DNA from 3 places in the Pseudoalteromonas sp. JC3 genome. Region 3 is predicted to be linked to each of the others. Evidence: predicted binding sites of a transcription regulator. Region 3 holds the regulator's gene; each other region holds the start of a gene.

What was found. The regulator MetJ, encoded in region 3, represses methionine synthesis genes. The targets are predictions, from matches to a motif close to TAGACGTCTAGACGTCTA.
Region 1: metK (methionine adenosyltransferase) is a predicted target of MetJ. The motif match lies at 3,258-3,275, and genes of this name have one in related genera.
Region 2: QSH61_RS15215 (methylenetetrahydrofolate reductase) is a predicted target of MetJ. The motif match lies at 5,418-5,435, and genes of this name have one in related genera.

What each region holds. Positions count from the first base shown of each region.
Region 1 is NZ_CP127855.1:3,455,523-3,466,364, forward strand. Features, by position in the region: gene QSH61_RS14965 (methyl-accepting chemotaxis protein) at 1-1,005, shown strand, start outside; gene tkt (transketolase) at 1,122-3,116, opposite strand; gene metK (methionine adenosyltransferase) at 3,377-4,528, shown strand; gene QSH61_RS14980 (HDOD domain-containing protein) at 4,591-5,436, opposite strand; gene QSH61_RS14985 (CYTH and CHAD domain-containing protein) at 5,547-7,067, opposite strand; gene QSH61_RS14990 (TIGR04211 family SH3 domain-containing protein) at 7,366-7,977, shown strand; gene QSH61_RS14995 (outer membrane beta-barrel protein) at 8,127-8,789, opposite strand; gene QSH61_RS15000 (alanine/glycine:cation symporter family protein) at 8,994-10,424, opposite strand; gene ctlX (citrulline utilization hydrolase CtlX) at 10,507-10,842, opposite strand, start outside.
Region 2 is NZ_CP127855.1:3,513,725-3,524,566, forward strand. Features, by position in the region: gene xseA (exodeoxyribonuclease VII large subunit) at 1-738, shown strand, start outside; gene cysE (serine O-acetyltransferase) at 787-1,608, opposite strand; gene QSH61_RS15205 (diacylglycerol kinase) at 1,852-2,259, shown strand; gene QSH61_RS15210 (M16 family metallopeptidase) at 2,335-5,211, opposite strand; gene QSH61_RS15215 (methylenetetrahydrofolate reductase) at 5,482-6,438, shown strand; gene QSH61_RS15220 (undecaprenyl-diphosphate phosphatase) at 6,506-7,306, opposite strand; gene folK (2-amino-4-hydroxy-6-hydroxymethyldihydropteridine diphosphokinase) at 7,303-7,791, opposite strand; gene folB (dihydroneopterin aldolase) at 7,799-8,149, opposite strand; gene plsY (glycerol-3-phosphate 1-O-acyltransferase PlsY) at 8,274-8,864, shown strand; gene tsaD (tRNA (adenosine(37)-N6)-threonylcarbamoyltransferase complex transferase subunit TsaD) at 9,126-10,139, opposite strand; gene QSH61_RS15245 (YjaG family protein) at 10,189-10,782, opposite strand; gene QSH61_RS15250 (putative signal transducing protein) at 10,766-10,842, opposite strand, start outside.
Region 3 is NZ_CP127855.1:3,903,357-3,914,198, reverse strand. Features, by position in the region: gene priA (primosomal protein N') at 1-2,146, opposite strand, end outside; gene rpmE (50S ribosomal protein L31) at 2,361-2,576, shown strand; gene QSH61_RS17030 (malic enzyme-like NAD(P)-binding protein) at 3,349-4,590, shown strand; gene metJ (met regulon transcriptional regulator MetJ) at 4,671-4,991, opposite strand; gene metB (cystathionine gamma-synthase) at 5,336-6,556, shown strand; gene metL (bifunctional aspartate kinase/homoserine dehydrogenase II) at 6,561-8,909, shown strand; gene QSH61_RS17010 (penicillin-binding protein 1A) at 8,985-10,842, opposite strand, start outside.

The DNA of each region.
Region 1 (10,842 bases), 450 kb from region 3:
TACATTACCGTTAGTCGTATCACAAAACCGCTATCGGAAGTAAATCGAGTCTTAAACATTGTCGCCAGTGGCGATATGACACAGCGCTTAGATGACACAGCAAAAGATGAGTTTGGTGAATTATCTAGAAGCTGTAACACCCTAATCTCTAGCTTACGTGAGCTTATTACTGGCATCATTTCTCGTTCGACACAGCTTGCTGCAGCGTCCGAAGAAACATCGACTATCACTACAGAATCAAGCCAAGCAATTAAGAATCAGCAAGCACAGGTAGAGCAAGCAGCTACCGCTACAACTGAGATGAGTAGCACGTCTCACGGTGTAAGCAACAGCGCACATCAAGCACTACAGGAAATTAAAAATGCTGATAAAGAAGCTGAGCGTGTTAAAGGCATCTCACATGAGAACAAACACACTATTGAGCAACTCGCAAGGGAAGTGGATGAAGCCTCTCGCGTGATTAACAAACTACATCAAGACAGCGCTTCGATAGGCAGTATTTTGGATGTTATCCGTGGCATTGCCGAGCAAACTAACCTCCTTGCACTAAACGCTGCAATCGAAGCTGCGCGTGCGGGTGAACAAGGTCGTGGCTTCGCTGTAGTGGCAGACGAAGTACGCTCGCTTGCAAGTAAAACTCAAGAGTCGACTCAAGAAATTCAAGCAATGATTGAATCCTTACAAGCCGGTGCCGAAGAAGCGGTAGGCGCAATGTCAAAAGGCAAGCAGCAGGCGGAGTCGTGCGTAAATCAGAGCGACCTTGCTAATGAAGCATTAAACTCTATCACTGCAGCCGTTTCTCAGGCCCATGATGTGAGTGAAGAGATTGCAAACGCGGCGAATGAGCAACAGCAGGTGGCACAGGAAATTAGTGAACGTTTGGAATCGATTGTAACAATCGCAGAGCAAACAGCTGAAGGCGCAAGCCAGACCTCAATCTCTAGTTCTGAGGTTGCTAAACTCGCCGAAGAGTTACGCTTATCGGTAGAGCAGTTTAAGGTTTAACTTTCTAACCTGAGCTTTGAGCAGGAAGCAATCTCAAAGCTTTAGGTGGTTTAGCCAAACCACCTAACACAAAAAAACCCATGCATGGCATGGGTTTTTTTGTTTCTTTTCTTTGATTATGCAAACAATGCGTTTGCCTTCTCAATGATATTTTCTACCGTAAAGCCAAATAGCTTGAATAGCTCATCAGCAGGCGCTGACTCACCAAACGTTGTCATACCAACGATAGCACCATTTAGGCCTACATATTTGTACCAGAAGTCCTCAATACCCGCTTCGATAGCGACGCGACGCGTTACTGAGCTTGGTAGTACGCTTTCTTTGTATGCTGGAGATTGCGCATCAAAAATGTCCGTTGAAGGCATAGACACAACACGTACCTTTTTACCTTCTGCACGAAGCTTATCCGCAGACTCAACTGCAAGTTGCACTTCAGAACCGGTGGCAATAAGGATGATTTCAGGCTCACCATCACAAGATAGTACATAACCACCTTGCTTAATCGCTGCAACCTGCTCAGCGGTACGAGGCTGCTGCGCAAGGCCCTGACGGGTAAATACAAGTGCAGATGGGCCATCAGCGCGTTCAACCGCTTGCTGCCAAGCAACTGCTGACTCAACTTGGTCACATGGACGCCAGCTCGCAAGGTTTGGCGTAGTACGTAAGTTCGCCATTTGTTCTACTGGTTGGTGTGTTGGACCATCTTCACCAAGACCGATTGAATCATGAGTATACACAAAGATGCTTCTTTGTTTCATCAATGCAGCCATACGTACCGCATTACGCGCGTATTCCATAAACATTAGGAATGTCGCACCGTAAGGGATAAAGCCTCTGTGCAGTGCAATACCATTCATAATGGCAGACATACCAAATTCACGCACACCGTAGAAAATGTAGTTACCCGCAGCATCTTCTGCCGTTAAGCCTTTAGATTGATCCCAAAGTGTTAAGTTAGAACCCGCAAGGTCAGCAGAGCCACCCATAAACTCAGGTAGAATTGGGCCATAGGCATTCAATGCATTTTGTGATGCTTTACGAGTTGCTGGGTTTGCAGGATTCGCTTGAAGCTCTGCGATATACGCTTCTGTTTTCTCAGACCAGTTTGCTGGAAGCTCGCCTTTCATGCGACGCTCAAATTCAGCAGCAAGCTCAGGATAATGCATTTGGTATTCAGTGAACTTAATCAGCCAGTCACTTTGTTGATTTTGACCACGCGCTGTTGCGTCCCATTTCGCGTACACATCTTCCGGTACTTCAAATGCGCCGTGCTCCCAACCAAGGAATTCACGTGCTGCTTTGATTTCATCATCACCTAGCGGTGCACCGTGACAATCATGGCTACCTGACTTGTTTGGTGAACCATAACCGATAACCGTTTTACAACAGATAAGGGTTGGTTTGTCAGACTCTGCTTGCGCCGCTTCGATTGCCGCTTTAATCGCATCGCTATCGTGACCATCAACACCGGCGATAACATGCCAGCCATAAGACTCAAAGCGTTTTGGTGTATCGTCGCTAAACCAACCTTCAACTTCACCGTCGATTGAAATACCGTTGTCATCCCAAAATGCAATCAGTTTGCCAAGACCAAGGGTACCCGCAAGTGAACAAGCTTCGTGTGAGATACCTTCCATCAAACAGCCATCACCTAAAAATGCATAGGTATAGTGATTAACGATGTCGTAATCTTCACGGTTAAACTGTGCAGCCAATGCTTTTTCAGCAATCGCCATACCTACCGCATTGGTAATACCCTGACCTAATGGGCCTGTAGTCGTTTCAATACCTGGCGCATAACCATATTCTGGGTGGCCTGGTGTTTTGGAGTGTAGCTGACGGAAGTTTTTGATGTCATCAATTGATAAGTCATAACCCGACAAATGCAACAATGAATAAATTAACATCGAACCGTGACCGTTTGATAATACGAAGCGATCTCTGTCGAACCACTCAGGATTACTTGGGTTGTGCTTTAAAAAATCGCGCCAAAGTACTTCTGCGATGTCCGCCATGCCCATAGGGGCTCCTGGGTGGCCAGACTTGGCCTTTTGTACAGCGTCCATGGAAAGAACGCGAATTGCATTAGCAAGTTCTTTGCGAGATGGCATGAATTCTCCTACCTTTAAATGTGTTTCGCGGGGGTTTGAGCCCATTCTTACTTATTTATATGGCTAACTGCAACGGCAAAGGCCATAAAAAAACGGGTACAGACGGACTTTTTCCGACCATTAAAAAAGTTTGCACAATTTTGGACGTCTAGGCGTAAAATAACTAGTCAATGCCTAGGTTTTTTGGTTAGAATACGCCCCTTAATTTTTCGCGCTGTTCCTGATGTTTGTGAAGCGCAATATTTGTGAGCATAAATACAATGGCTAAACATTTATTTACTTCTGAATCTGTTTCTGAGGGTCATCCGGATAAAATCGCCGATCAGATCTCTGATGCGGTTCTAGATGCCATCCTTGAGCAAGATCCAAAAGCACGTGTTGCGTGTGAAACTTACGTTAAAACCGGTATGGTTATGGTTGGTGGTGAAATCACGACTAGCGCTTGGGTTGATATCGAGGAATTAACTCGTAAGACCGTGCGTGAAATTGGTTACACACATTCAGACATGGGCTTTGACGCTGATTCATGTGCAATCCTTAACACGATTGGTAAACAATCACCTGATATCAACCAAGGTGTTGACCGTACTCGTCCAGAAGAGCAAGGTGCTGGTGACCAAGGCCTAATGTTTGGTTACGCGTGTAACGAAACTGACGTACTTATGCCTGCGCCTATCACTTACTCACACCGTCTAGTTCAACGCCAAGCGCAAGTTCGTAAAGACGGCACGCTACCTTGGTTACGTCCAGACGCTAAGTCTCAGGTAACATTCGCGTACGAAAACGGTAAAGCAGTAGGTATCGACGCGGTCGTATTATCTACACAGCACTGTGATTCGGTATCACAAGCTGACCTTGTAGAAGCGGTGATGGAAACTATCATCAAGCCTACACTACCTGCAGAGCTTATCACTGAAGCAACTAAGTTCTTCATCAACCCAACTGGCCGTTTCGTTATCGGTGGTCCTATGGGTGACTGTGGTCTAACTGGTCGTAAAATCATTGTAGATACATACGGCGGTATGGCACGTCACGGTGGTGGTGCATTCTCAGGTAAAGATCCATCAAAAGTTGACCGTTCTGCAGCTTACGCAGCGCGTTACGTTGCAAAGAACATTGTTGCCGCTGGCCTTGCTGACAAGTGTGAGATCCAAGTGTCTTACGCAATCGGTGTTGCTGAGCCTACTTCTATCAGCGTAGAAACTTTCGGTACAGCTAAGCTTGATGAGTCGCGTTTAATCGAACTTATCCGCGAGCACTTCGACTTACGCCCTTACGGTCTAATCACTATGCTAGACCTTGAGCGTCCAATTTATCAGCCTACTGCTGCTTACGGCCACTTTGGTCGTGAAGAGTTCCCTTGGGAAGCAACAGATAAAGCTGACGCACTACGTGCAGCAGCAGGCCTATAACCCCTGCTGTAAAAAGTAAAAAAGGCGCCAAGAGCGCCTTTTTTAATACCACGGATAATCCCCTACCCGATAAATACTTCGTCGACATCATCTTTTAAGTTTTGATACTCATCTTCATGCAGATTAAGCTCAATCATCACCTTGTCTTTAAATAAATACCAATCCGCTGCGCTTCTAAAGTGTTTTGCTTCGAAACAGAGATTTTCAGCCAGTTTAAGTGCTGCAAAGGTTTGCACATGCTGTGCATCTTTTTGCTCTTCAAGATAGCTAACGTCATGGTGGCGCAAAATCATCTGGCATATTTCTTTAGGTAAGTGCCAAGACGTCGCAAGAAAGTAGCCTATCACAGTGTGAGGCACTGGATACTTTTGCTGCTCGTAGTAAATAAGCGTTTGCTCAGGTCGCTCTATAGACTGCTTTATTACCTCAGCGTAGTCAGGATATTTTACGGCCATTGCTGGGATCCCGGCATCATGAAACAGTCCGAGCAGCTGCAAATTCTCCATCGGTAATGATGCCTTCAAATGATGTCCAACCACCATCGCCGCTTTTGAAATATCCGCAGCGTTATCCCAAAACTGCTGCAGTGAGATACAGCACTTTGACTGCTCAAACGCATTTTTAAGCAAATACCCAGTCACTAGCTGCGTAATACAGTTAACGCCCAAAAACATCACTGCTTGTTTTATATCTGTGATTGTACGGGCAAGACCATAAGCGGGTGAATTAATTACCTTTAACACCGCAGCTGACGCACCAACATCTGCCGCAATAATATCCGCCACGGTAAATAACTCAGGCTCCGGTTGTGATAATTCATTTTGTAAGGCTTGTAATATTTCAGGCTTAGCAGGTAAGTTAAATCCGCCGCGCAAATCATTCAGCACTTTATCGTCAATATCGATCATTGGGCTACCTCAGAATTGATACACCCAAGTTTAGTTCATCACCTGATATTTGCAGTATTGATTGTAATGAAGTGGTACAAAAAAGCGGGATAAAACCCCGCTTAATCTGGTTAGAACCAATATGGTTCGCTATGCATGGAAGATTGTCGACTTTGCTCCATAGCACTTATCAAAAAGTCAGATTTTTGCTTAAGCCATGCCTGCACTTCTTGCAGCTCGTCTGCGTTTTGGCTTTGGCAAAGTTGATATAAATACGCCAGTGTTTCTAGCTCATAAATACCATAAACGATATCAATCCAAGGCGTTCTAAACACTTTGCGCGCTTCTTTATCGTAAAGCTTGCCCAGACAGTTACCGCTTAGTAGCGTGTTTTCTAACTTTATTCTCACATGTAAATAATCTCTTTCAGAAAGCGATTTATCCTGTGGAAGCAAGTTTTTCAGCTCTTGCCAGTCTTTATCAAATAATTGGCTTGCGATTTCTGTGACAGGTAGCTCTGCTGCACTCAGTGCTTTTTGATCCCAGTTTTTACGCCACGCTCTATCAACCAGCCAGCGAGTAAGTGAAAGGATCAAACGGTTATAGCGGGTGCAATGAAATAAATCTTCAATGTCCGTCGGTGTCGGCTGAACATCTTGCAAATCGGTAATGACCTGCGCCAACTCGGGAAACTGATTAAGTTTCTTATGATAAGCATGACGCTTTGAGGTATAGGTTTTTAAATGAATTGCATTTTCGACCCAGGCAAGTTCTGACAACAACCATTTTAATTCGTTACGAATACTCTCAGTCGAGCTTTTATCAACGATGTCATCGAACAACCAAAACGCGTGGCGGATAAGCGAGACTCCATCAATAACACGTTTTAATGTCTTGAGACTTGGTTTATTAAAATAACACTGCTCATGCTTCTGGACGAACTGAATACCATAACTGACTGTCGCAATTAGCGCTTGTTCTTGCGTTACCTGAGATTTGAGCGGTACAAACCCTATAAACTTATTTGGTTTTAGAGGCTTATCATCGGCAATTCGATACCCTCTGGCGGCCTTTGAGTATAGTCCCAAACGCATACCAGCCTGTTTAATTAGGTGATCGGCTAATAAGAAAAGATCTTCTTTGTTTCCCTCAATGAGCTCTATTTCAAGCTCATTGATTGGCTCCATCTTCCCTTGGGCTGCTATTTCCCCTTTATCCAACACGACTTCGATTTTGGTTCCTGAATCCGTTTCGATTAACCAAGTTCGACGAATGAAATTCGTACTGAAGATCGGGAATATGTTTTCTGCGATAGACTCAAGTTGCATGCCGTGAGGCCAAATATTCGCGTCAAACGCTAACAAGTCAGGACGTCCTGATTGAATAGGTAAATTGTACTCAGGTCGTTGATGTAACCCTCCTACAACTTCTCCCGCAAGCTTAATCGTTTGCTCGCATTCATCATTGCAACAACGCGTTCTTAGACCGATATCTAGCGCACGCAATTCACGATTTGGCGTGTCAAAGTAGGCGTTAGTTAAGTTTTTAGCAGGCTTGTTAGTGACCGTTTTTGCAAACTGTGTGATGAGTGCAGGGATCAGCGGAACTTCATTATCTGAAACCAAAAATTTCAGTTCTATTTCAGTGTCCATTAGGGCAGTGTTTTACCTATTTGTCTAAGGGAGGATCAAAATATACAAAGGAGGCTAAGTTTGCAATCTTTTTATCCGATGAGAAGTGCACCAAATATGCGCTAAATCAATAGATAGTCGGGCTAATTTCGCTGAACGTCAGCGGATTAATAACACCGAATCATTGCGTTAAATGCTGCAATTTTCATTATGTAATCAATTATTTCGCGCCATTCAAAATAAACAAAGCCTTGCTATTAGGCCGCGAAATCCCTACTATTTTGTAAACTTTACGACCCAAAGAATAAAAGGCCCACGCATGTTCAACTTTAAGCAATTTATCATTGCGAGCCTGCTCTTCACCAGCTTTATAAGCTTTGCCGAAGAGCCAGACGAAAATAGCACAGTAAACACGGCAACACCAAACGGCTATATTAGTGACAATCTTTTTATTTTCATGCATACAGGTCCAAGTAAAAATTATCGAATTTTAGGTTCTGTTGATGCTGGTACGCCAATCACTATTTTGAGTGGCGCTAATGACGAGTTTGTCCAAATTAAAGACGACAAAGCAAGAGAAGGTTGGGTAGAAAGTAAATTTGTCACCACGGAGCCAGGTTTAAAGCAACAATTAGAGGCGGTTAACCAAACCTTGGTGGAAACCCAAGAGGCGCTGAACGACGCCCAGCAGCAGCTTCCAATGCTGCAGCAAAACAATACCAATTTGCTAGCTGAAAATGCTTCACTTCAAGACACTATTTCAGGGCTTGAAAAGCAACTACAAGATGAGCGTTTAGCACAGCAGCAAAAAGTCCAAAAAGAGCAACACCAGTTGCTCACTTACGGTGGCATCATCGGGATCAGTGGCATTATTATCGGTGTGATCCTGACGCTATTTTTATCTCGTAGAAAGCGTTACGACGGCTGGTAAGTGGTTATATACCTATTGAGGTTAGATAACTTCGTCACTGACGGTTCATCTAAACTCTATTGTCAAAATTGATGGGGTGAATTGCTCAATTCGCCCCACTCTAAATACAGTTCTGAAAATAACCTTTCTCTACTATGAATATCAGCGTATTAAAAAGCCCAACCAAGTAACATGGATATATCGTGCAAATTATGCTCATATTGAACTACGCCTGTGTAGTCATATTCTTTTGATTCTTTAATATTCAAAAGAGAGTATTCCAAACCAACATAGAGATTATCTGTTAGTCGATACTCAACACCTATCGAGGTATAAATATCATTACCGCTATCACCTGAACTAGTGCTGCCTGTAGGAACCAATTGTGCAGGGATCACATCTTTGTATTGCCAATGTGCCATTCCAACTCTTATATTTGCATTAATATTGGTAGACACCTCAATCTCTCCCTTAATCCCCAACCTCAGAGATTCGGTATCAATAGGAAACCTGACTCGATATGAGTAGTCATATGGGTTTTGATAGATTCCAGAGAGTGTGTTAGAAACGTGAACGGAATATTCAGCTAGTGACTCACCATGAAAATGCTGTGCGATTTCAAGAGCTAAATGATCTGTAAGCCCAACACCGAGCCTCAGCCCCCATGAATCAGAATTAGCGGATGACGCACGCCTATATCCTAAATCAGATTCTTGCTCGGCATAAAATTCATTATTGGCTTTACCAAAAAGTACTTCTGAAAATATGGCAATATCAGCCTTCGCGTACATAGGCAACGATAGTACTGCCAGTCCAAATAATTGTTTTTTCATTATCACATCAGTGTTTAAAGATTAAAAAGGAAGCAATATTTAGTTTGAAATATTGAAGAGAAAAGCGGGAGGAAGTATACACAGAATATAAAAAATTTAAACAAGGCGTATGATTGAAAGTTTGGAGATACTTTTTAACTTAAAAATATCAAAAATAAATAAAGGCCGGAAAATTCGGCCTTTATTTATTCCATCTAAAACGTATTAGGCTGAACTCTTCGCATTAATATTACCCCAAATGCCAGACTCAGTAACTCCTTGCACTTTGACCTTATCGACTTCGAATACAGGTTCTTTCCCTTTTGCTCTTTGCAGATGATAATCGGCCGTAACCGCCAAGATAGTGGGTGTAAGGCGCACGATGGCAATAACATTCACCACCGTCATTAAACCCAATGCGATGTCGGCAAGATCCCATACCTGTTTTAGCGTTGCCGAAGCGCCCCACAACATCATAGACAAGTAGCATGCGGTATAAATTGAACGGCCAACTTTATTGTCCAGATGGAATAAGTGTAAGTTACTTTCAGCATAGGCGTAATTAGCCACTACAGAGGTGAAAGCAAACAAAGTGATCGCCGCAGCGACAAAGTACACGCCCCCAGTTGCTAAATGCGCGGTCATCGCAGATTGCGTCAGCCGTATGCCTTCCATCTCACTGCCAATATCTATATCTGCCAATAGAATTATGACAGCAGTACAACTACACAACACGATGGTATCAAAGAATACGCCTAGCATTTGGATATAACCTTGGGTCACGGGGTGATTGGGAATTGGCGACGCACTTGCCGATGCGTGCGGCACACTACCCGCTCCCGCCTCGTTAGAATAGAGCCCACGCTGAATACCATTTTTGATAGCTGCGCCAAGTGCGCCTGCGCCCGCTTCTTGCAAACCAAAAGCTGAAAGCAAAATATCTTTGATCATGGCAGGGACTTGCGAGTAATTCATCACGGTAATAATAATGGCCGCAAGGACAAAGACTAATCCCATTACTGGCACTACCTTTTCAGCAAATCGCGCAATCGCTTTGAAGCCACCAAGAATAATAGAGCCGGCAAGGACTGTGATCACAATACCTGAATATAAGGTTGGAATATCAAACGCATTATTGAGCGCATCGGTGATGGTATTGGTTTGCATCGCGCTAAAGGTAAATCCATATCCCAAAAACAAGCAAAAGGCGAAGCATACTGCAAACGCCCGACTTCCCAATCCCATGTGAATATAATAAGCAGGACCACCTCTAAACTCACCTTGGCTATCTCGCACTTTATAGACTTGCCCAAGTACACTTTCGGCAAAGCCTGTTGCCATCCCCAAAATGGCTATCATCCACATCCAAAATATCGCACCACTGCCACCAAGAGAAATAGCAACTGCAACACCTGCAAGGTTACCGGTTCCAACTCGAGCTGATAGCCCCGTGCATAACGCTTGAAAAGAACTGATGGTATTGTCATCACCCTGACTGCAGCCCCGTAACAGGCTAAACATATGGCGAAACTTTACAATTTGTATCCCTCGCAAAAGAATAGTGAACCAAAACCCTGCAAATAGCAGGATATAAATAAGTATCTGGCCTTCTCCCCATAAAAGCCCATTAATACTCTTAACTGCACTTTCAAACATAGGCGATTCCTGTTTTATTATTATTTGCCGTTTATCTAGGGCCTGTTGACCTTCTTGACGGATAAACAGGCCCTAGTATTATTTAACGGTTATTTAAATGGACTCCAGCAATCATACAACGCACTGAGCCACCTGCGGCTTCAATTGTCGGTATATCAATAGCAACTAGCTTAGCTGACTTTTCAATGACAGCAATTTGCTCAGGCAACAACGCCTGATAAGCCGTTGTGGAAAGCGCAAGTATGTGTCCCATGCTTCCTTGTAGCTCAATCGCGTTGCCGCAAAAATGTTGGATCTGCTGATAAGATAGCGCAATCAGGGTGTGGCCGCTTTGCGTAAAACGGTTAATAAGCTGTGCCCGCTGATATTCTGGCACCATATCTAGGCATATCATGGCGAAATCGGTGGCGACACACAT
Region 2 (10,842 bases), 390 kb from region 3:
TTGATCGTTGGCAGAGGTGGCGGCTCATTAGAAGACTTATGGAGCTTTAACGAGGAGTCAGTCGCGAGGGCCATTTTTGCCAGCTCAATTCCGGTGATAAGCGCAGTCGGCCATGAAATAGATACTACCATTTCCGACTATGTTGCAGATGTAAGAGCACCAACCCCATCGGCGGCTGCCGAATTAGTGAGCCCAGACTCAGAAGCGCTAAAACAGCGTACTTCACAGTTGCTACAATATCTCAATCAGGCTTTTAAACGTCGCCTTGAAGGTGCATCACAGCGATTAGCAAACTTTGAAGCCCGACTGCAGCTACAACACCCTAAGAATCAACTTATGCAGCAAACACAGCGAGTTGATGAATTGGAGCAGCGATTAATTCGTGCCCAAGCCCATCACTTACGTCAAAAGCAATCGCAATTCCATCTGTTGCAGCATAGATTTGATCGATTACATCCAGAGCAAAGGATCGCCCAGTTCAAGCAATTAGTCGCACAACTCAGTGATAAGTTGCAGTATGCAATGGAGCAAAAGCTTAACACGCAAAGACACCAGCTCGCGGTATCAAGCGCAAAACTAGACAGTGTCAGCCCACTGGCGGTATTAGCTCGGGGCTATAGTATTGCCAAGCAGGAAGATAACGTGATTAAGTCAGTGGCGGATGTCGACCCAGAAAAGCCGATAATTACGCAACTGGCTGATGGGGAGGTGGTGTCTATGGTCAAAGCAACCCAGTAAGCGGACATAAAAATGGGGAAGTGATTTCCCCATTTTTAATCTAATAACCTACAACATCGCAGAAGTGATAGACTCATTTTCGAGCCTATCATCGTCTTCTAGGAAGTTTTGGTTCATACTCTCTGCAGGACATGGGCATGATGGCTTACCAACCACCTTAGCAGGGATCCCCACTACCGTAGTGTGCGGTGCTACAGGGCTGAGTACAACAGAACCAGCCCCAATTCGAGCGCCCTCTCCTACTTCAATGTTGCCAAGTACTTTGGCACCAGCACCAATCAATACACCGGCGCGGATTTTCGGGTGACGGTCACCCTGCTCGTTACCCGTACCACCAAGTGTGACTGATTGCAGAATAGAAACATTATCTTCAATAACCGCTGTTTCACCAATGACTATACCAGTCGCATGGTCAAACATAATACCATGACCGACTTTACAAGCAGGATGGATGTCAACACCGAATACTTCAGAGGTTCTGCTCTGTATAAAGCGAGCCAGCTCTTTTCTGTCTTGACGCCATAAGCAGTATGCCAATCGATGTGCTTGGATTGCATGAAAACCTTTCAGATTTAAAATTACGTTGAGATAACTATCGGCAGCTGGGTCACGATCTTTAACAGCTTTTATATCATGTGCAACATGAGTCAGCATAGTATCGCAGTGCACAAAGGCCTGATCAAACAGCTCGCGGATTGTAAATGCTGACACCACAGCATCCGCCAACTTATTTGCAACGATAAAGCTTAATGCAGAACCAAGACACTCGTGATTTAAAATACTCGAGTAAACGTGACTAGCAAGCAATGGTTCGCGAGCAACCAACTCATTGGCTTCTTCGCGTAACTTATTCCAAATCTCATGTCTCATGTGACGAACTTCCGATAATACTGATACTTCTCATAGTGTAACGCTTAGAGTCATTGAGTGTCATGTATTATAAAAAATCAGGCTTCAAACACTTGGTTATATCTAATAACCAACCAACATATTTTAGCCTGGTTTTAAATACCCTCAGCTGGACCAAAGATTCTTACAATTTAGCACTGTCGAACTGAGTAGATCTTCGTATAATAACGCCCCATTGAATACTACCAACGCGGGATCGCTAATATGTCGATAAAGATCAAGACAACGGATACCAACAAACCAAATGGCACAGGGCTTGCGCGGATAATCAAAGCAACGCATTGCTCGGCGAAAGGAATGAAAGCGGCTTATAAAGAAGAGTCGGCATTTAGACAAGAAACGTGGTTACTGGTGGCAAGTCTTCCTTTATCAATCATATTGGCGCAAAGTATTGCTCAGTGGGCCTTATTGGTCGGTAGTGTACTGTTGATATTAGTCATAGAACTTATCAACTCGGCAATCGAAGCGCTGACAGATCGAGTGAGTACCGAGCATCACTTACTATCTGGTCGTGCAAAAGATATGGCATCAGCGGCCGTTACGCTGACATTATTAATTAGCTCGTTAATTTGGATAGCTGCCGCAGTGGAGTGGTTCAACACCATAACCTAAAATTACGCGTGGTTTTGATACAAAAAAATGGCGGCTAAATTTTTAGCCGCCATTTTTTATTAAGCTGAATAATCGTTATTCAAACACTTTTTCTACATCCAACGTTTTAATATTCTTACTTGGAATATTTAGCGGGTATGTAGCAATTTCAGCATCTTCTGCCAGCAATACATCAGGCTTTTTCGTGTTATAAGTCATAGGAGATGGCTGCTCAGCACTTAGGCGCTTCGCCATATCTTTTGCATCACCAGTGATAAACACATAGTGAATATCTTCGGTCTGCAAGTTCTCTTTGATAACTCGATTGATATCTTCAACAGACAGCGACGCTAGCTGCTTTGTCACATAGGCAACAAACTCATCGGTGTTGTAGAACTGGCTATCAAGTGCATAACCTAGCTGTCTATCTTGGCTCGCCACCATTTGCGGCACAAAGTTGATTAAGAAGTTACGTGTTGCTTCAAAGTCTGCTTGGCTCATCCCTTCTTTGATCAGCTTATCGAGTTCAAACAATGCAGTACGCGTTGCAAAATGGGCATCGTTATTAGAACGAAGTGGGCGTAACCACACTTGGAAAATTTGCTCACTACGACCTAAGTTTGCATCCGGCTTAGTTTGGAACATACCACGAGGGAAGTATTCGATATATGCATAATCACCATAGTTCATACCACGTACCTGACGGATACGCTGGTACAAGTGGCTGTTTGAACTGCGGTGCTCACCAAAGTATGAACGCACTAACCAAAGCGCAGCCCAGTCTTTGCTGCTACGAACCGTGTCGATTGGGAAACCAAAAGACACCGCTGTTGATTTTGCATTCTTTTCTACGATGGTTGCGTGATGGCCAGACAGTTTAGGGGCATCAGGCACTTGTAAACGCGCTTCTTCGCCTTTAGGTAAAGCCGCAAGATCGTTAAACATCGTTTCTTTTAGCTGTTTATCGAGTGCACCTGTGATACCCACGTTAAGTTTAGCTTGAGTAAATTGCTGAGCGTAAAAAGCCTTAACGTCATCCAGTGTGATTGCTTCTAAGTCTGATAAATCACCAAAGTTATAGCTTTCGTATGGGTGGCCTTTGTACAGCTCGTGATAAAGCACTTCTTTACCTAGTTCTTCATCATTTGACGCTTTCAAACCAGCCTTAATGCCGTCGATTAGCTCTTTTTTCAGACGTTTAAAATCATCTTCTCTGAACCCTGGGCTCAAAAGCTGCTGACTCACAATGCCATACCATTGATCAGCGTTATCTTTATGAATACGACCACGTAAAGAAATCATTTCTTTATCGATTTGATAACCGAAGCTACCAGCAATAGGATACAGCGCCTTTTGAATTTCTTTGTATGATTGCGACTCACTTCCACCATTGGCAATCATAGCCGCAGTAAGCGCAGCAAGACCTTTTTTACCTGCAGGATCTGCGGCAGCACCTGTGTAAAAAAGAAAGTTCACATCCACCAGCGGTGAATTATTGGTCTTGTCTAATACGTTGAAATGACGCGTTACTGGCTTGTCCATTTTTGCCACTAACTTGTCTAAGTTAACTTCCTTATCAAAACCAGGCACAGACTCAAGTGCAGACATAGTCACCGTTGTGCGGCTGCTGTCCACAAAGTATTTATTGGCAATATCACGAATGTCTTTCGCAGTGACTTTATCTGCACTTGCATAAAGCGCATTCACCACTTCAGGGTCACGCTCAAAATGCATGTAGCTTGCGAGTGTCGAAGCAATAGATTGTGATGAGTCAAGGCCGTTAATAAAGCTGTACTTTAGGTTTGATTTAAGTGCAGCAAGTTTATTTTCATCTACCAGCTCTGTGCGTGCTTTTGCGTAAGTGTTATTGATTGCATCACGCACTGTCGCCAGATCTTTTTCATCTTCAACTTTAACGAAAACATGCAGAAGACCAGGGTCTTTGGTTTCAGGGTTGTAGGTAAACATTTGGCTTGCAAGCTGTTTGTCTACCACCAGCTCTTGATATAACTCAGAGTTTTGAGAGAAGTATAACTGCGAGATCAAATCAAGCGCAGCTCGGTCTTTTTTCGCAGGCTCCCATGCAGTGCCTTTATATGAAACAAGCAACCAGTGACCAGGTAAGCCATCATATTTTTCATGGACGTAACGTGCTTTCTCTTGTTTAGGCTCAACTGGAATATCAGCTTGATAATCACCCTTTTTCCAATTACCCCAGTGCTTTTTCACCATAGCCATGGTTTCTTTTGGATCTACGTCACCCACAATGACAAGCGATACGTATTCTGGCTTGTAAAAACGTTCAAAGAAGGTTTTACCATAGGCCATTTGATCTGGCATTGCTTCGATGTCTTCAAAAAAGCCCATCGTTGTGTGTTTATAGGTATGTTTATCAAATGCTTCTTTTCTTACCGCAGAAAGCAGTTTTCGAACTGGGCTGGCATTATTTTTAAGGTATTCACCTTTCACGGTTAGTGCTTCAGTACGAAACTGTTCTTCACTGTAAGTCAGGTTCTGAAAGATATCCGCTTCGATTTCTAATACTTTATCTAAATGCTGCTTCGAGAAATTTAGGTGGTAGTTCGTGTAGTCATTGGTCGTGTAAGCACGATTATCAACACCTGAATTTTTCAAAATGTCCGAATAAACGTCTTGTGGATACTTTTCTGAGCCTTTGAACATCATATGCTCAAAGAAATGAGCGAAGCCGGTTTTACCCGCTTCGACTTCATTACGCGAACCAACAGAAACCGGGATCTGTAGCGATACCACATCAGGATAGTTAGTTTTAACTACCATGACGCGAAGGCCATTTTCTAGCTCTTCCAAAACATAATCTTGGGCGAATACTTTATTGGATTGGGCAGCTTGAGTACTTTCAGCTGACTGTTGGGCTTGGTCTGAATTCGTCGCTGCGCAGCCACTAAGCGCTAAGCTTACGGCAAAGCTGGTTGCTAGTAATTTGAATTTCATGAATTTGGTCCTAATCATATTTTTTATTCTAAGTAAGTCGTGTTCACTTACGTTAGTAAACCTCCTGATTATGCCCCAAAGCCATACTAATTCGCTAATTTCCAAGGTGATTTACCATCCTAATGTGTAAACAAATATGAAATTTTGGTTTGAGCACTTGAGATAAATTCATAATTATTGAAATTCTTTCATTAAAAAAATCTATCTAGACGTCTAAATGGCTGCTATATTAGTAAAGAGATACAGAAATGCTTTTGTGGAATGAGGATTATGGCTTTAACGCTTCAAGAGAAAATCATTGACCCTAACCAAGGGGTATATTTAATTGGTACCACACCACCTAAGATTGGCACCGACCCAGAGCAGCTAAAATCAATTGCCGCTAAGCTTTTGGGCCGTTTACATGAGATTGAATACGACGGCGTGATCATCTATGACATTCAAGATGAAAGCAGCCGTACTCAAGTACCACGTCCATTTCCTTTTAAGCACACCGTTGATCCGTGTGAATATAGTCAGTTGATCCGCGAATTATCACACCTTGATGTAATTACGTATAAAAGTGTGGCACAGCGCGATAGTGAAGCTTTTGGCGATTGGTTAAGCAGCACAAAACAGCAATATGGGTTAAACAATCTAGTATTAGTGGGCAGTCCGTCTTCACAAGGCGATATTAAGTTGCCGCTTTCTGAAGCCTATAAGGTATTGAAGCATCATCAAGATGACTTTTTCTTAGGTGGTGTAACTATCGCAGAGCGCCACGCCAGTAAGCGTAATGAACACGAAAGGTTAATTGATAAAACAGAGCAAGGCTGCCAATTCTTTGTTTCCCAAGCAGTGTATGACGCTCAAGCAACCATAGATCTTATTACGAGCTATGCTCGCACCTGTAAACAGCAAGGGCAAACACCAAAACGCATTATTCTTACCTTTACTCCATGTGGTGGAGAAAAAACCTTGCAGTTTATGGAGTGGCTGGGGATTTCAGTACCAGAAGCAACCAAATGGCGCATGTTAGATGCAGACAATACACTAAGTGAGTCAATTCGTATTTGTAGAGAAAATCTAGATCAAATCTTAAAAAGCTGCTCACATCTAGATATTTCTCTTGGCTTAAATATTGAGAGCTTAACAAACCGTAAAGAAGAAATAGATGCATCTATAAACCTTTATCGACTGTTGAAGGCGACCATGGAATTATGCCTTGCGGAAAAGCAAATTGCTTAATGCAGTCTAAGCCAGCTTCATCAAGCTGGCTTTTCTGTTAACCTTGCTGAATTATCCAAAGCCCAGATTAACTTAGGCTCAAGAAAGCGATTAATCCCACCCCTAGTAACAATCGGTAAATGACAAATGGCATCATGCCCATGCGCTCTATGATTTTCAGGAAAAAGAAGATACAGGCATAAGCTGAGATAAACGACAGTGCTGCACCACTTAATAACGCATTCCAATCAACCACTTCATCGCCGGTAGCAAGCTCTAAACTGTAATACAATCCCATCATCGAAATGACTGGAATAGACATTAAAAACGAAAAGCGCGCCGCACTTTTCTTATCAAGCCCGAGTAATAAACCTGCGGTGATGGTAATACCTGAACGCGATGTGCCGGGAATAACAGCGGTAATTTGCGCAAGCCCCAGTATCAATGCGCTTTTCCAGTTTAAGGCAAATTCGTCTTTGATTTGTCTCGCTTTCACGTCGGCATACCAAAGCAGTAAACCAAATACTATCGTCGATGTTGCAATCACCCAAGCACTACGTAAATAAACTTCTACGATATCCTTAAGCAGTGGAGCTAAGATCACGAATGGAATAGTGGCAACCACAATACACCAAGTCAGCCGGCTTTCTTTCGAGTGCGTACCTGAGAATGATTTGAACCATCCTGCCAGTAGGCTGACAATGTCTTGTCGAAAATAAATAACGACAGCCAGCAAAGTACCAACATGAACAGCAACATCAAAGGCAAGACCCTGATCTTGCCAACCTAGTACCTGTGAAGGTAGCAGTAAGTGGGCAGAACTCGAAATAGGTAAAAATTCAGTGAGACCTTGAATAATTGCAAGGACGACAATCTCAATAAAGCTCATTGCTTGGGAAACTCCACTTTCCATAATTTTTGAGTTGGGTTGTGATACTCCTGCCATAACTGAGCAATGCTTTTACCCTCAACAGGATGGATAAAATCAGGAGCTAGTTCAGCTAATGGCTGAAGCACGAAGGCATTTTTGGTTATTTCATCCCGAGGCAACTGAGCGGGTGATGAACAAATAAGGTGGTCATAAAAGAGAATATCGAGATCTAACGTGCGTGGACTAAACTTCTTTTCACTACAGCGACGACCATGATCGTATTCTATCGACTTGAGCAGTTTATATACTTCGTCTAAAGACAGCTGTGTTTGTGCAGCAAAGACCGAATTATAAAAGTTATTTCCTGCAAATCCGACGGCTTCACTCTCAAACACACTCGAATGTTGAAAATCCGGAAAGTGTTTTATCAATACCCTCAAGCCACTCAGCAAATTTTTTTCTTTTTCTATGTTTGAGCCGAGACTGATAAAAATTTGTGCCATGATAATTCTACTTCTTACGCACAATTTCTACACCAACCGTTTGTGCTTGTGGCACGGCAGCAGGTTTACTCACTTTTATAAGCACTTGTTGTACATTAAATTCATTTAGGATCATTGCGGCAAGCTGTTCAACTAACGTTTCTAATAGCTCTACTGGTTTTGCTTGGGTATGCGCAATAATACGCTCACTCACTTTGGCATAATCAACCGCCAAACTAATATCGTCATGGCGAGCGGCAGCGCTAATATCGGTCAACATCTCAACATCAAAGTAAAGGCTTTGTTTACTTTCTTTTTCAAAGTCGTACACTCCTATTATGGCTTCGACGTGTAGCTGTGAGATATAGACTTTATCCATGTAAACTCCAAACATGTTTATCGCTGTAATTCACCCGCATTTTCTAATCGCAATTCGCGATCTGTGCAGGACTTAAGACCGCCGATCATAGCCCAAAACAACGCAATAAAAAATAAGGAAGACAGTGTTAATCAGTTTAATGTGCGTATGTGCTTATTTATTGGGATCGATTTCCTCAGCGATTCTGGTTTGTCGGTTATTCAATCTACCAGATCCACGCTTTAATGGTTCTAATAATCCAGGCGCAACCAATGTATTAAGATTGGGAGGAAAGATCCCAGCTGCGCTGGTGCTCGTCTTCGATATTTTAAAGGGAACCATCCCGGTGTGGGGAGCCTACTTTCTGAAAATAGAACCTGTGTGGTTAGGTGCAATAGCCGTAAGCGCATGCCTTGGTCACATTTATCCTATTTTCTTCCACTTTAACGGTGGTAAAGCGGTAGCAACGGCATTTGGTGCGCTATTACCGATCGGCTTGTCATTGGGTGGGCTATTGATTAGTACGTGGCTCGTGGTGCTAGCGCTAACACGCTATTCTTCACTCGCAGCGATTGTCGCAGTCGCAGCAGCTCCACTTTACACATGGTGGATAAAACCGCTTTATACGGTGCCGGTAAGCTTTTTAACTGTGGTGATTATTATTCGTCATAGGGCAAATATTAAAAGGCTCTTGAGTGGTAAAGAGCCCAAGGTGGGGAAAAAGTCTAAAGACTAGGGCCTGTTTACCTTTCAAGTTTGTTTTTGCAGCAGTTTGATTGGTATTTGTACAAGGCAGAGCCTGCGTAGCATAGTTATTCTATGTGAGTCAGGCGAGAACACAGTAGAAATGCTAATCAAGCGCTGCCCTTTGGGTTCACCTGAGTGCGCTTTGTTCATTGTTGCTCAACTTTTGCCTAGATTACTAGGCGGCAAGTCGAGCGTCGCGACCAAAACACACTCAGGAGAACAAAAATCAAACAGCAAAGATCAACAGACCCTAGACTTTTTCTAGACTATCCAGCGGCCAACGTGGCTTAGTTTTCATATCAAGTGGCGCATGTTGACCTGCTTTTAGGCGCTGCATTCCTGCATAAGCTATCATCGCCCCATTGTCTGTACAAAATTCAGTGCGCGGATAATAAACTCGCCCTTTCATGCCAAGCATCATGCGCTCAAGCTTTTGCCTAAGTTCTGTATTGGCGCTGACGCCACCTGCAATCACCAGGCTTTTAATGCCTGTTTCTTTCAGTGCCCGCTTGCACTTAATCGCTAGTGTTTCTACGACCGCAGTTTGAAAGGCATGAGCGATATCTGCTTTCGTTTGCTCATCATCGCCTTCATTACGAATCGTGTTTGCCGCTGCGGTTTTTAATCCACTGAAACTAAAATCCAGACCTGGTCTGTCTGTCATCGGTTTTGGAAAAGTAAATCGCCCTGCTTGACCCTGTGTCGCCATTTTCGCAAGCATTGGGCCGCCAGGATAATCAAGACCGAGTAGCTTTGCGGTTTTATCAAATGCTTCACCAGCAGCATCATCCACTGACTCACCAAGTACCTCATACTCACCGATACCTGAGACTTTGACCATCATGGTATGACCACCAGAGACTAGCAGCGCGACGAATGGGAACTCTGGTTTATCGTCTTCAAGCATAGGGGCAAGCAAATGGCCTTCCATATGATGTACGGCAACGGCTGGGATCCCCCAACCAAATGCTAACGAGCGACCAATTGAGGTGCCAACTAACAGAGCACCGACCAAACCCGGCCCTGCGGTATAAGCAATGCCATCAAGGTCTTCAGGACCGCAACCCGCTTGCGCGAAAGCAGCTTCAATAAGAGGGATCGTTTTGCGTACATGATCACGAGAAGCAAGTTCAGGCACTACCCCACCATAATCGGCGTGTACTTTTACCTGAGAATATAATTGATGTGCCAACAGCCCTTGCTCATCATCATAAATAGCAATACCCGTCTCATCACATGAGGATTCTATACCCAAAATACGCAAGTTACTTTCTCCAAACTCTTTACTGCAGCCGCTGATTATACGAAATCAGCTACTCAAGTTCCAAACCAATATTTGTTTGGCCGTCAGCTAGTGCCAAGGCCTTTAGCGACTTCACCGAGTCGCTGCTAATACGCCCCATATTTTCCACGTGTTCGATAAGCTCAGCGAGGATTTCAATTTCATACTGCATCTGCGGGTGTTCACGCACTAACTCATTCGTTGGAGATATATCTTCCGCCATCAACATAAACTCGATGTATTTAGCTACCGTTGCCTGAGAAATTTTGGCAACGCTTACAAACTCATGTTCATCTTTTGTCATTAGGCCTTGCAACATGCCTAACAGCGCTGTCGCTACATCGATTGCGGGATAGGTACCAAACATATCGAACTCACTGAGCTCAGGTACATTTGGTTCAACCTTTTCAACCAGCTTTTCTAAGCTAATTTTGCTCTTTGGCAGTAATATTTTCTCCCAGATTAAATTCAGCGCATTTCTGAGAACTTGCTCGTCGCCAAAACCCGTAGCCTCACTAAATAATGAATAATTTGGCAACATACGCTCAATAATAGCAGCACCTAAGACTGCCTTTTGAAGATAATTTAACTCTCTAATTCTTTGAAAGTTATTTGCTTTGCTCATGCTTATTTCCACATTGCCAGCAATATTCAAACGCTGGTCCATTTAATTCTGCACAGTGGT
Region 3 (10,842 bases):
CTATGCTCCAGCGTACTCGATTGGCAGACTCATGCGTAGCGATATAGCGCGCAAGTTGCGAAAGGTAGCCCCGCAGCACAGTGCGTTGTTGTGCGTGTATGTGTAATTGATATCTGAACTTTCCAGCTATTCGTTCAAGTGGTGCTGGAATTGGACCCAGCAATTGTATACCAGGATAGGGGGTAGCTGGAACCAAATCCGACAAAAAGCGCAATACTGTATTTATATTTGTTGCCTCGGCGCGGATGATAGCTAAGTGTGCGAAGGGGGGAAGCATAGCTTCTTCACGCTCTTGTAAGGCATATCGCGCGAAGTCGCCATAACCATTATTAATTAAATCTTGCAATAATGGGTGTTCTGGAAAATGCGTTTGCAATAACACGGTTCCCGCTTCACCGGCACGTCCGGCTCGTCCAGCAACTTGCGTAATGAGCTGTGCCATTTGCTCGGTTGCTCTAAAGTCACAAGAGTAAAGTCCTGAGTCCACATCCAAGATAATCACAAGGCTGACATCGGCAAAGTGGTGGCCCTTGGCAAGCATTTGAGTGCCGACCAGAATTCGCGCGCCACCTTGATTAATTTCTTCAAGGGCGCTTTCAAGGCTGCCCTTACGGCGCGTAGAATCTCGGTCAATGCGAGTAACGGGAATATCAGTGAAGCGTTCGCTTAAAAAGCCTTCGAGTTGTTCTGTACCAAGCCCTGTGGGCATGATTTGGGTGCTGCCGCAATCTGGACACTGTCTCGGTACAAAGTCCTGTTCACCACAATGATGGCATACCAAGCGGTTCATGTTTTTATGGTACGTGGCGCTGGTAGAGCAATGTTTACAGGTATTAAGCCATCCGCATTCGTGACACATCAATGTTGGTGCAAAGCCCCGACGATTTAGAAACACCATAACTTGCTTACCGCGAGCGAGTGTTTTTTCCATCCAATGTAAACTCATTGGTGAAAACCCGCCTTGTTCTGGCTGACCTTTCATGTCGACAAGGTGAAATTGGTTGTCGTGCTGGGTCTGCGCTCGTTTACTCAGTGTGACGAGTTGATATTTGTTGGTAATGGCTTTGTGTAATGTTTCTAATGCCGGTGTTGCGGTTCCCAAAAGCAAAGGGCAGTGTGCCTGATGCGCTCGAAATGCAGCGAGATCTCTGGCGTGATAGCGCAGGCCTTCTTGCTGTTTAAACGAGTTGTCGTGCTCTTCGTCAACGATGATCATGCCGAGATTTTGAAATGGCAAAAAAATGGCCGAGCGAGTACCGATGACCAAAGCGCTCAGACCCTTTTCGGCGCGACGCCAAGTATGTAGGCGTTCGTTATCGGTTAGATTTGAATGCCATAAATCAATGGGCAGGTTATTAAAGCGTTTTTTGAAGCGGTTGACCGTTTGTGGTGTGAGTCCAATTTCAGGCACTAAGATCAGTGCTTGTTTACCCGCTTTTATTATGTTTTCAAGGCTCTGTAAGTAGACTTCGGTTTTACCACTTCCCGTTACACCTTCGATTAAAAAGGTACGGTAACCGACTTGTGCATTAACGGCGCTGCAAATAGTCGCTTGCTGGTCGTTTAGGCGTGGCTTTTCGCCTAGCTGTAATTCGTTTTGCGACCAATCACTATCATGCTCAATAGATTGTGAGATAAGCGCTTTTTCTTCTAATGCTTTAATTGTTTGGCTAGCAAATCCGAGCGCTTTGAGTTCACTTAATTTTATTGCACCACCTTCATATAATTGAGAAAGCAGCGCTTGTTGCTTTTTGGCTCGCAGTGTTGGTAGTTTCTGCCCTTTTTCCGTTAATCTGACGATAGGGATCTGAGTTTTGTCTGGGCTTCCACCATCTCTGAGTACTGCCGGTAGTGCTGTGAATAAGGTATCGCCAATTGGATGACAGTAATACTGGGAGACAAAGTGTAAAAAGCTAAGTTGTGCTTGATTAAAGACAGGATGCTCGTCCAACACCTCAATAATTTGCTTGAGTTTTTCTTTTGGTACATCGGTGTCGTCTTTTTTAGCAAGCGCAATCGCTGTGCAGCGACGGTTGGCAAAATTGACGGTGACTCTCATTCCTGCTTCAACTTGCATGGTTGGTGCTAGCAAATAGTCGAATGTTCGGTGCAGTGGCAGCTTTAAAGCTACTTCAAGAATGAGCATGTATTACAATTCCATAAAGTGAGCGCAGTGACGAAGTATATACCTAAGGTGGTACGAATTGAAAACGTACTCTGCGACGGTGATAAAAAACTCTGAAATATTGCTTGTAGATTGTTCAGTTAAGCACTAAAATACGCGTCCACATTTTTGTATAACTACGTATGGTGCCAGACTTCGGGTTTGGAGAGCGATACGGCCTTAACTAGAGGTTGCTATGAAAGAAGGTATTCACCCTAATTACGAGACGATCACTGCATCGTGCTCTTGCGGTAACAAGTTCGAAACTCGTTCAACGCTATGTAAAGATATTCACCTAGACGTATGTTCTGCATGTCACCCGTTTTACACTGGTAAGCAGAAGATCCTTGACACAGGTGGCCGTGTAGATCGCTTTAACAAGCGTTTCGGTGCACTTAGCAGCAAGAAGTAATCTTGTTGGTCTAGTCGAAAAAAGCACCTTTAGGGTGCTTTTTTTGTGCCTGTTTGAAAATACCTTCTCGATTTATACATCCTATTCTGCATCAGCAGATAGACCGTCAGTCATCCCGTCTTATTGTGTCTTTTATTCTTCTAAAATAAAAAACTTGCCAGTTTGGCAGCAAAACTTTACTGATCTCTTGGGTAGAGTAAAAACTCTATTTAGCAGATAAATATTGAACATTTACGAGCTTAAGTTGTGAAAATAATCAAAGCTCATATAGTAAATAGTATCAGGTATGAGCACTTAATATAAACTAAAGTCAGTATATTGCGATTAAATGTCGGTATCTTGACGTTAAAGTTGGTTAAGTTGCAATTTTCTTATTGTTTTTATAGTTGGTGTACATTTGTGCTAATTTTATACATTCCGTGCTGGTTTTAGCGTCTTGTTTTTTAAGTTTTAGTCATTTTATTTGTGAAATATTTCTTAAAATTGAGCTTATCTTCTCGGAAAAGTATAGAAAATACCATGCTAGTGGATAGACCTGATTTTACTTGAATAATGAGCAAAACTCGGTATTGTGTGAATACGGTCGATTAACTATATGTCCTATTGACATACCGCGACAGCAAAGCACATACGCTTGTTGAGTGGTTGAATGTCGTCGCTCATATAGTTAATCGCACTGTGTGTTGCTGTAACCAGCTAGCTAGGTTGCCAACATTCAGAATGCGAACGTTTACCACACTCTCACATTAACTTCGTAGGAAAATATCGCGCCATGACAGACTTTCGTCAACAAGCTCTAGATTATCACGAGAAGCCCGTTCCAGGTAAAATCAGTGTTGAACTCACTAAACCTGCCGAGACCGTAAAAGACTTAGCACTTGCATACAGCCCAGGTGTTGCAGAGCCAGTACGTGAAATCGCGGCTGATCCGGCGAATGCATACCGTTACACGGGTAAAGGAAATATGGTTGCGGTGATCAGTAATGGTACGGCAATTCTTGGCTTGGGTAACTTAGGTCCTTTGGCGTCAAAGCCTGTTATGGAAGGTAAGGCACTATTATTTAAGCGTTTTGCGGGCCTTGATTCAATCGATATCGAAGTTAAGCACAACACCACTGAAGACTTCATCAATACTGTGGCAAATATCGCAGACACATTTGGTGGTATTAACCTTGAAGATATTAAAGCGCCAGAGTGTTTTGAAATTGAGCGCGCGCTAATTGAACGTTGTGACGTTCCTGTATTCCATGATGATCAGCACGGCACTGCAATTGTAACCGCTGCGGGTATGCTGAATGCGTTGGAAATCCAAGGTAAAGATATTCATGATGCGATTATTGTGTGTCTTGGCGCGGGTGCAGCCGCTATTGCTTGTATGGAATTACTGATCAAATGCGGTGCTCAACGTGAGCACATCTATATGCTGGACAGAAAAGGCGTGATCCATACTCGTCGTGATGACCTAAATGAATACAAAGAGCTGTTTGCAAACAACACGGATAAGCGTACGTTACAAGACGTGATTGCAGATGCGGACGTATTTGTTGGTGTTTCTGGCCCAGACTTACTTTCTGCTGAGGATCTAAAGCTAATGGCTGACAAGCCAGTGGTATTCGCTTGTTCTAACCCAGACCCTGAGATCAGCCCTGAAGTTGCACACGGTGCACGTAATGATTTGATCATGGCGACAGGCCGCTCGGATTATCCAAACCAAGTAAATAATGTACTGTGTTTCCCGTTTATCTTCCGTGGTGCGCTTGATGTACGCGCAACCGCTATCAATGACGAGATGAAGATTGCAGCGGTTGAAGCAATTAGAACGATTGCGAAAGAGCCTGTACCTGCTGAAGTGTTAAAAGCGGCTGACGTAGATAGTCTAGAGTTTGGTCCTGAGTATATTATTCCAAAACCAATGGATCCACGTTTGTTACCTCGTATCGCAAAAGCGGTAGCGGTAGCTGCAATTGAATCAGGCGTGGCACAAATCGATATGCCAGCTGGATATATGGAATAATACCATTGGTATTATTCAAATGAAAAAGCCTCGATTGAGGCTTTTTTTGTGTCTGTATTTCCAGAGCGAAAGAGCAGTTATCACTCTTCGTTTATTTCTGGGATCTCCAAACCGCGCTCTTCCATTATTTGTCTTACCTCTAAAGGAATACGCTCTGGATTATCTTTTCTCAAGTCTTCATCGCTCGGCAGTGGCTGACCTGTGAAGGCATGTAGAAACGCCTCACATAAAAGCTCACTGTTCGTGGCATGACGTAAGTTATTCACTTGGCGACGTGTACGCTCATCAGTTAGCACTTTGAGTACATTCAGAGGTATGCTCACCGTGATCTTTTTTACTTGCTCTGCTTTCTTACCGTGTTCTGCATATGGGTGAATATACTCACCGTTCCATTTTGCCATAATTGTGTACTTGCCTCAGTTACATCAATGCCAATATGACTGGGTTCTGGTCTACATTATTCACCAACCGCATGAATATAGGGATAACCTTACGAATTAAAGATAAATCCCAAACTCAAATAGATGAATAAACTAATCCGCCATAGCGAGATAGAAGAATCTCTGCCATAGTTTTCAATAACTCAGTCGTATTAGCAACGCCTAGAGTGGCGAAATTTTATCGGTTTAAAAAAGATAGTCAAATACTAGTTATTTAGCCATTTAGCAGTATAAATGTTTTGACTTCTGGTTTCTGTTGTTCTAACCTTTTAGACGTCTAAACATCCAACTATCTAGGTGACCTTATGAGTCAAGTTAATAAATCGACGGTAGCAGTGCGTCACGGTATAGAAGCTGATAAAGCGCATGGGGCAGTAGTGCCACCGCTTTACCTTTCTACCACCTATTCTTTTGCCGATTTTGATACCAAACGCGACTACGATTATGGCCGCAGCGGTAACTTTAATCGTGATGTGCTTGCACAGGCACTTACCGAACTTGAAGGTGGTGCTCGTGGTATTATTACCGCCACTGGCATGGCTGCCGTTCACCTAGTAACTCAACTGCTTAACCATGACGATACGCTGGTTATTCCACATGACTGCTATGGTGGTAGCTATCGCTTGTTTACATCGCTTGCAAAGCGTGGATTGCTCAAATTAACAGTCTTGGATCTCACGCAACCTGAAAGTCTTGCGCAGCTGCAGCAGATCAAACCTAAATTAGTTTGGATTGAAACACCAAGTAACCCAATTTTGCGGTTAACGGATATAGAAGCTGTCGTAAATGCAGCACACGCTGTGGGGGCTTTGGTCGCCGCTGACAACACCTTCTTGTCTCCTGCATTACAAAACCCCATTGCCTTTGGCGTGGATGTCGTCGTGCATTCAACCACTAAATATATCAATGGTCATTCTGATGTAGTGGGGGGCGCGGTGATCGCGCGTACACAGGAATTGGGTGATGAGTTAGCTTGGTGGGCGAATAATATCGGTATTACCGGTGCACCTTTTGATAGTTACCTTACCCTACGTGGACTGCGCACCTTAAATGTACGTTTACGCCAACATCAAGAAAATGCTCAGCTTATTGCAGAATATTTAGAAAAGTCGCCGTATGTTAGCCAAGTTTATTACCCTGGCCTTGAGTCGCATCCTCAACACGAACTTGCGAAAAAACAACAGCTCGGCTTTGGTGGCATGGTGAGCTTTGATATCAAAGGCGATCTGCAAACATCTGCGAAGTTTTTAACGTCTCTAACGCACTTTTCATTGGCAGAATCTTTAGGTGGGGTTGAGAGTCTTATTTGTCATCCAGCGACGATGACACACGCGGGTATGGATCCGCAAGCACGTTTAGAAGCGGGAGTGGGCGACACGTTGATTCGTATTTCTGTAGGCATTGAAGATGCACAGGATCTCATTGCAGATCTGGAATCGGGATTTGCATGTATTGATGAAAGTCAGGCGAGTGATGATGCTAAGTCATTCAAATTAACGCCTGCACATACAGTAGCGTTGTGGTGAGTAAATGGCAAAAGTAGTACATAAGTTTGGTGGTTCGAGTTTAAGCTCGCCAGAGCGTTATCAGGCGGTTGCCAAGATAGTGTTAGAGCAATGTCAACTAGGTGACAGTGTTGTGGTTTCTGCTGCAGGAAAAACAACGAATACCCTAGTGAAGTTATGGCAAAGCTTTGAGCAGCAAGATGTTCGCGCATTCAACGATGTTTTATTACAAGTTGAAAATCATCAACGTGAATTAATTGATGCCCTGTTTGTAGGTGAACAACACAGTGTGTTACTCAAACAGCTTGTCAATGAGCTGCAAGCAATCGCTTCAGGACGAGAAGAACAGCATCTTCACTACGCGAGTTTACTTGCACATGGAGAGCTATGGTCGGCTCGTATATTAGCAAACTACCTAAGTTCTCAAGGTATCGAAGCCAAAGCTATCGACGCTCGTACGTTATTTGTACAACAAGAGGGGGTGTTACTACACGCCCATAACAAAGAAGCGTGCTATCGCGCAATTGATGATCACGCTATCTATATCGTTACCGGTTTTATTGCCGCAAATGCACAAGGTGAAACGGTGACTTTAGGCCGAAATGGCAGTGACTATAGCGCGACTTTGTTGGCAAGTTATCTTGATGCGGCTCAAGTATCAATTTGGACGGATACAACGGGTGTATTCAGCACTGATCCACGTAAAGTCGCCAATGCCATAAAATACACAAAGGTATGTCGTGGCCAAGCTGAATTACTCGCACGATTAGGTAATCCAGTACTACATGCAAAAACGCTGTCTCCACTTAAAGATACTGATATAAAACTGCAAGTTCGCAGCAGCTTTGACGCCGATGCACTTGGCACTGAGATAGTAAAGGCAGGCTATAGCAAAGAGAAGCGCTTTATTACCACTTTTGGACAACTTGACCTGTTACGCGTTGAGCAGCTAAAAAGTGGTGAAGTGAAACAGCTAAGCCAGCTTATTCAGCATAGCATTCATCATTTTGTTAAAGGTGGAGAGGCACACTTACTGGTGCCATCTGAGTTTAGCCATGTTGTGATTAAAGCGCTGGATTCGCGAGCCAATATTATTGAGTCGCAAGTACAAGGCTTTGCTATTGTTGCCCCAAGTCAGGATGTTGCTGGCTTACATCAGCAAGCTCTGGAATTATTGGATGAACATGCGATTGTCACCCGTTTTGTGCTGCAAGAGCGCCATTACAGCTTAGTGTTAACCGATCAAGCAATTGATAGCGATCTACTTGCTATATTGCACGAACGTTTGGTCAATAAAGGCAGAGAGCTTGCTGTGATTGTAGCTGGTGTTGGCAATGTGGGTGAAGTGTTTATCGAACAATGCAAAAACCAAGTCGCTAAGCTGAGTGAGCACTTTGATCTTAAGTTGGTTGGCTTACTGCGTTCTAAGCAAATGTTGTTCTGTCCAAGCGGGTTGAATTTAGCATCGTGGCAACAGCAATGGCAAAATGAGGCCATCGAATACAATGAAGCAGAGCTATTCACTCGTATTAAAGAGCTAGATTACGAGCATAAAGTGGTGGTCGATATTACTGCGAGCGAGCGTTTCAGCGAGTTGTATCCACAGTTTGTTGAACATGACTGCCATTTGATCAGCGCTAATAAATATGCCGGCACGGCACAACAAGGTTGGTACTCAAAGCTGCGTCAGCAGTTACAAGATCGTAACCTATTATGGCGTTACAATACCAGTGTTGGCGCAGGTCTTCCCATTAACTTTGCATTGGCTGATCTGCAAAATAGTGGCGATGAAGTGGTGAGAATTGAAGGCGTCTTTTCCGGCACTTTATCTTGGCTTTGTAGTCGCTATGATGGTTCTGAAGCATTTTCTGAGCTAGTGCTTGGGGCGCAAGAACTTGGTTTTACCGAGCCCGATCCGCGCGAAGATCTATCTGGCCGAGATATGCAGCGTAAGCTTTTGATCTTAGCACGAGAGTTAGGCATTGAGCTTGAGCTTGACGATATTGAATTAGAGGCGTTAATGCCAGAGTCCTTGAGTGTGGGTTCATGGCAAACGTTTTTAGAAAATCGCCAGCAACTCGATGACTTTTATGCGACACACTATGCAAAGGCCACAGCGAATGACGCTGCGCTTCGTTATACTGGTGCGCTTGAAATTGCAAGCAATGGCAAAGTGTCTGCAAAAGTAGGCATTGCACAGGTACCAAATGGCTCGGCAATCGCGAATTTAACACCGGGTGATAATATTTTTGTGATCCACACTAAATGGTATGAACAAAATCCGCTGGTGATCCAAGGCCCGGGGGCAGGTAAAGAAGTGACAGCAGCGGGAATACATTCCGATTTATTCTGGCTGACGCAAAATCTAAAATAACTCTTTTAAGAAAATAGATATAATACAACTGGTATAAGACAAAAATGCCGATACATCTGTATCGGCATTTCTATTTTAGAATAACTCTTCGTGAGTCGGTAGCGGCGCGGTATCGTCAAACGGTGTGCTGCTATCCGTATCCAATACGTACTTGGTTGGGGCTGTACCTTGCTCGAAATATTCAAACCGAGATGTGTAATCGTTCTTGCGAGACAAAAGCCCTGTCTTTAAGTCAATCCGAGTTGAAATAAGCCCTGGAGGCGGCTCTATCGGAGCCAAAGGCTCGTCTTTAAGCGCCTCACGCATAAAGTCTATCCAAGCAGGTTGTGCTGAAATCGCTCCGGCTTCTGCGCCAACAAGTTGATTATTACCAAGGTTAGCGTTGTAGGCCGCACGACCCAAGGATTTACTCGCATCGTCAAAGCCAACCCAGACTGTGGTGAGGACATTACGGTTAAAGCCCGTAAACCAAGTATCTACTGAGTCATTGGTGGTACCCGTTTTTCCAGCAAGGTCACGACGTTTTAACCATTGACCACGCCAGCCTGTGCCGCTCCAGCCCGTATCGTGTTTCCAACTACCACCACCCCAGATAGCACTGTGAAGCGCATCAGCAATCAGAAATGCGTTTTGCTCCGAAATCACTTGCGGTGCACAGCGCTCAGGTTGTTCTTCCATCTGCTGTTCGTCGCAGACCAATAGCGGCTCTGCAGAACCCAGCTCAGTGCCGAATGAGTCGGTAATTTTATCGATAAAATACGGCTCAATGAGGTGACCGCCGTTGGCAAAAGTGGCCATGCCGCGCGCCATTTCAATAGGAGTCAGTGCAGCACTACCAAGCGCCAATGACTCGCTGCGATTAATATCTGCGTCTTGAAAACCAAATTTAAGCAAATGATCAGCAGCCTTATTTATGCCAACGCCTTTGATCAAACGAACAGATACCACGTTTTTCGATTGTGCAAGCGCTCGGCGAATACGGATTGGGCCGTTATACACTTCAGGGCTATTCTTCGGACGCCAAGCCACGCCAACGCTTCTGTCCCAATGATTAATCGGGGCATCATTAAGAATGGTGGCTAGGGTATAGCCATTTTCTAATGCGGATGAATAAATAAAGGGTTTGATGTTTGAACCCACCTGGCGCTTAGCTTGGGTAGCACGATTGTATTGGCTAAGCTCAAAGCTGTAGCCGCCCACAATCGCCTTTACACGCCCATCCTGCGGGTCAAGTGAGACGAGGGCACTGGATGCCTGCGGCAATTGACTTAACATCCAGCCGTCGTCTTGTTTGCGTACAAACACTTGCATGCCCGGCGCGAGGATATCTGCGGTTGTTTTTGGTGGTAGGCTTTGACGCGTTTCACTGATGTATTGTCTGGCCCAACTTAAGCCTGACCATTCCAATGTAATTTGCTCACCGGTTTTTAAGAGCAGGTCGGCCGTTTTCTCTGCAATGCTTAGCACCACAGCTGCTTTTAACGGCCCAATTTCATTGACCTTTTTAAGGCGAGTAATAATGCCTTCATGGCTTAGCGGCGATTCCGTTTCAGCATGCCAATAGGTTTCTTCTGCGCCTCTAAAGCCGTGACGCATATCGTAGGCATGTAAATTATCAACTAATGCATGCTGAGCAGCCTGTTGCATGTCTGATTCCACACTGGTGTAAACTTTCATGCCTGAGTTATAAGCTTTATCAGTACCGTAGCGTTCGACCATATAGGCGCGAACCATTTCAGAGATGTAAGGTGCATAAAGCTCGATTTCGGCGCCATGGAATTTAGCCGTGATAGGAGCTTGTGTTGCCTCATCATATTCTGCTCGAGTAATATACTTTTCAGCAAGCATTCGTCCGAGCACAACATTCCGGCGCAATTGCGCGCGCTCTGGGTTACGAATTGGATTTAACGCAGAAGGCGCTTTTGGCAGGCCT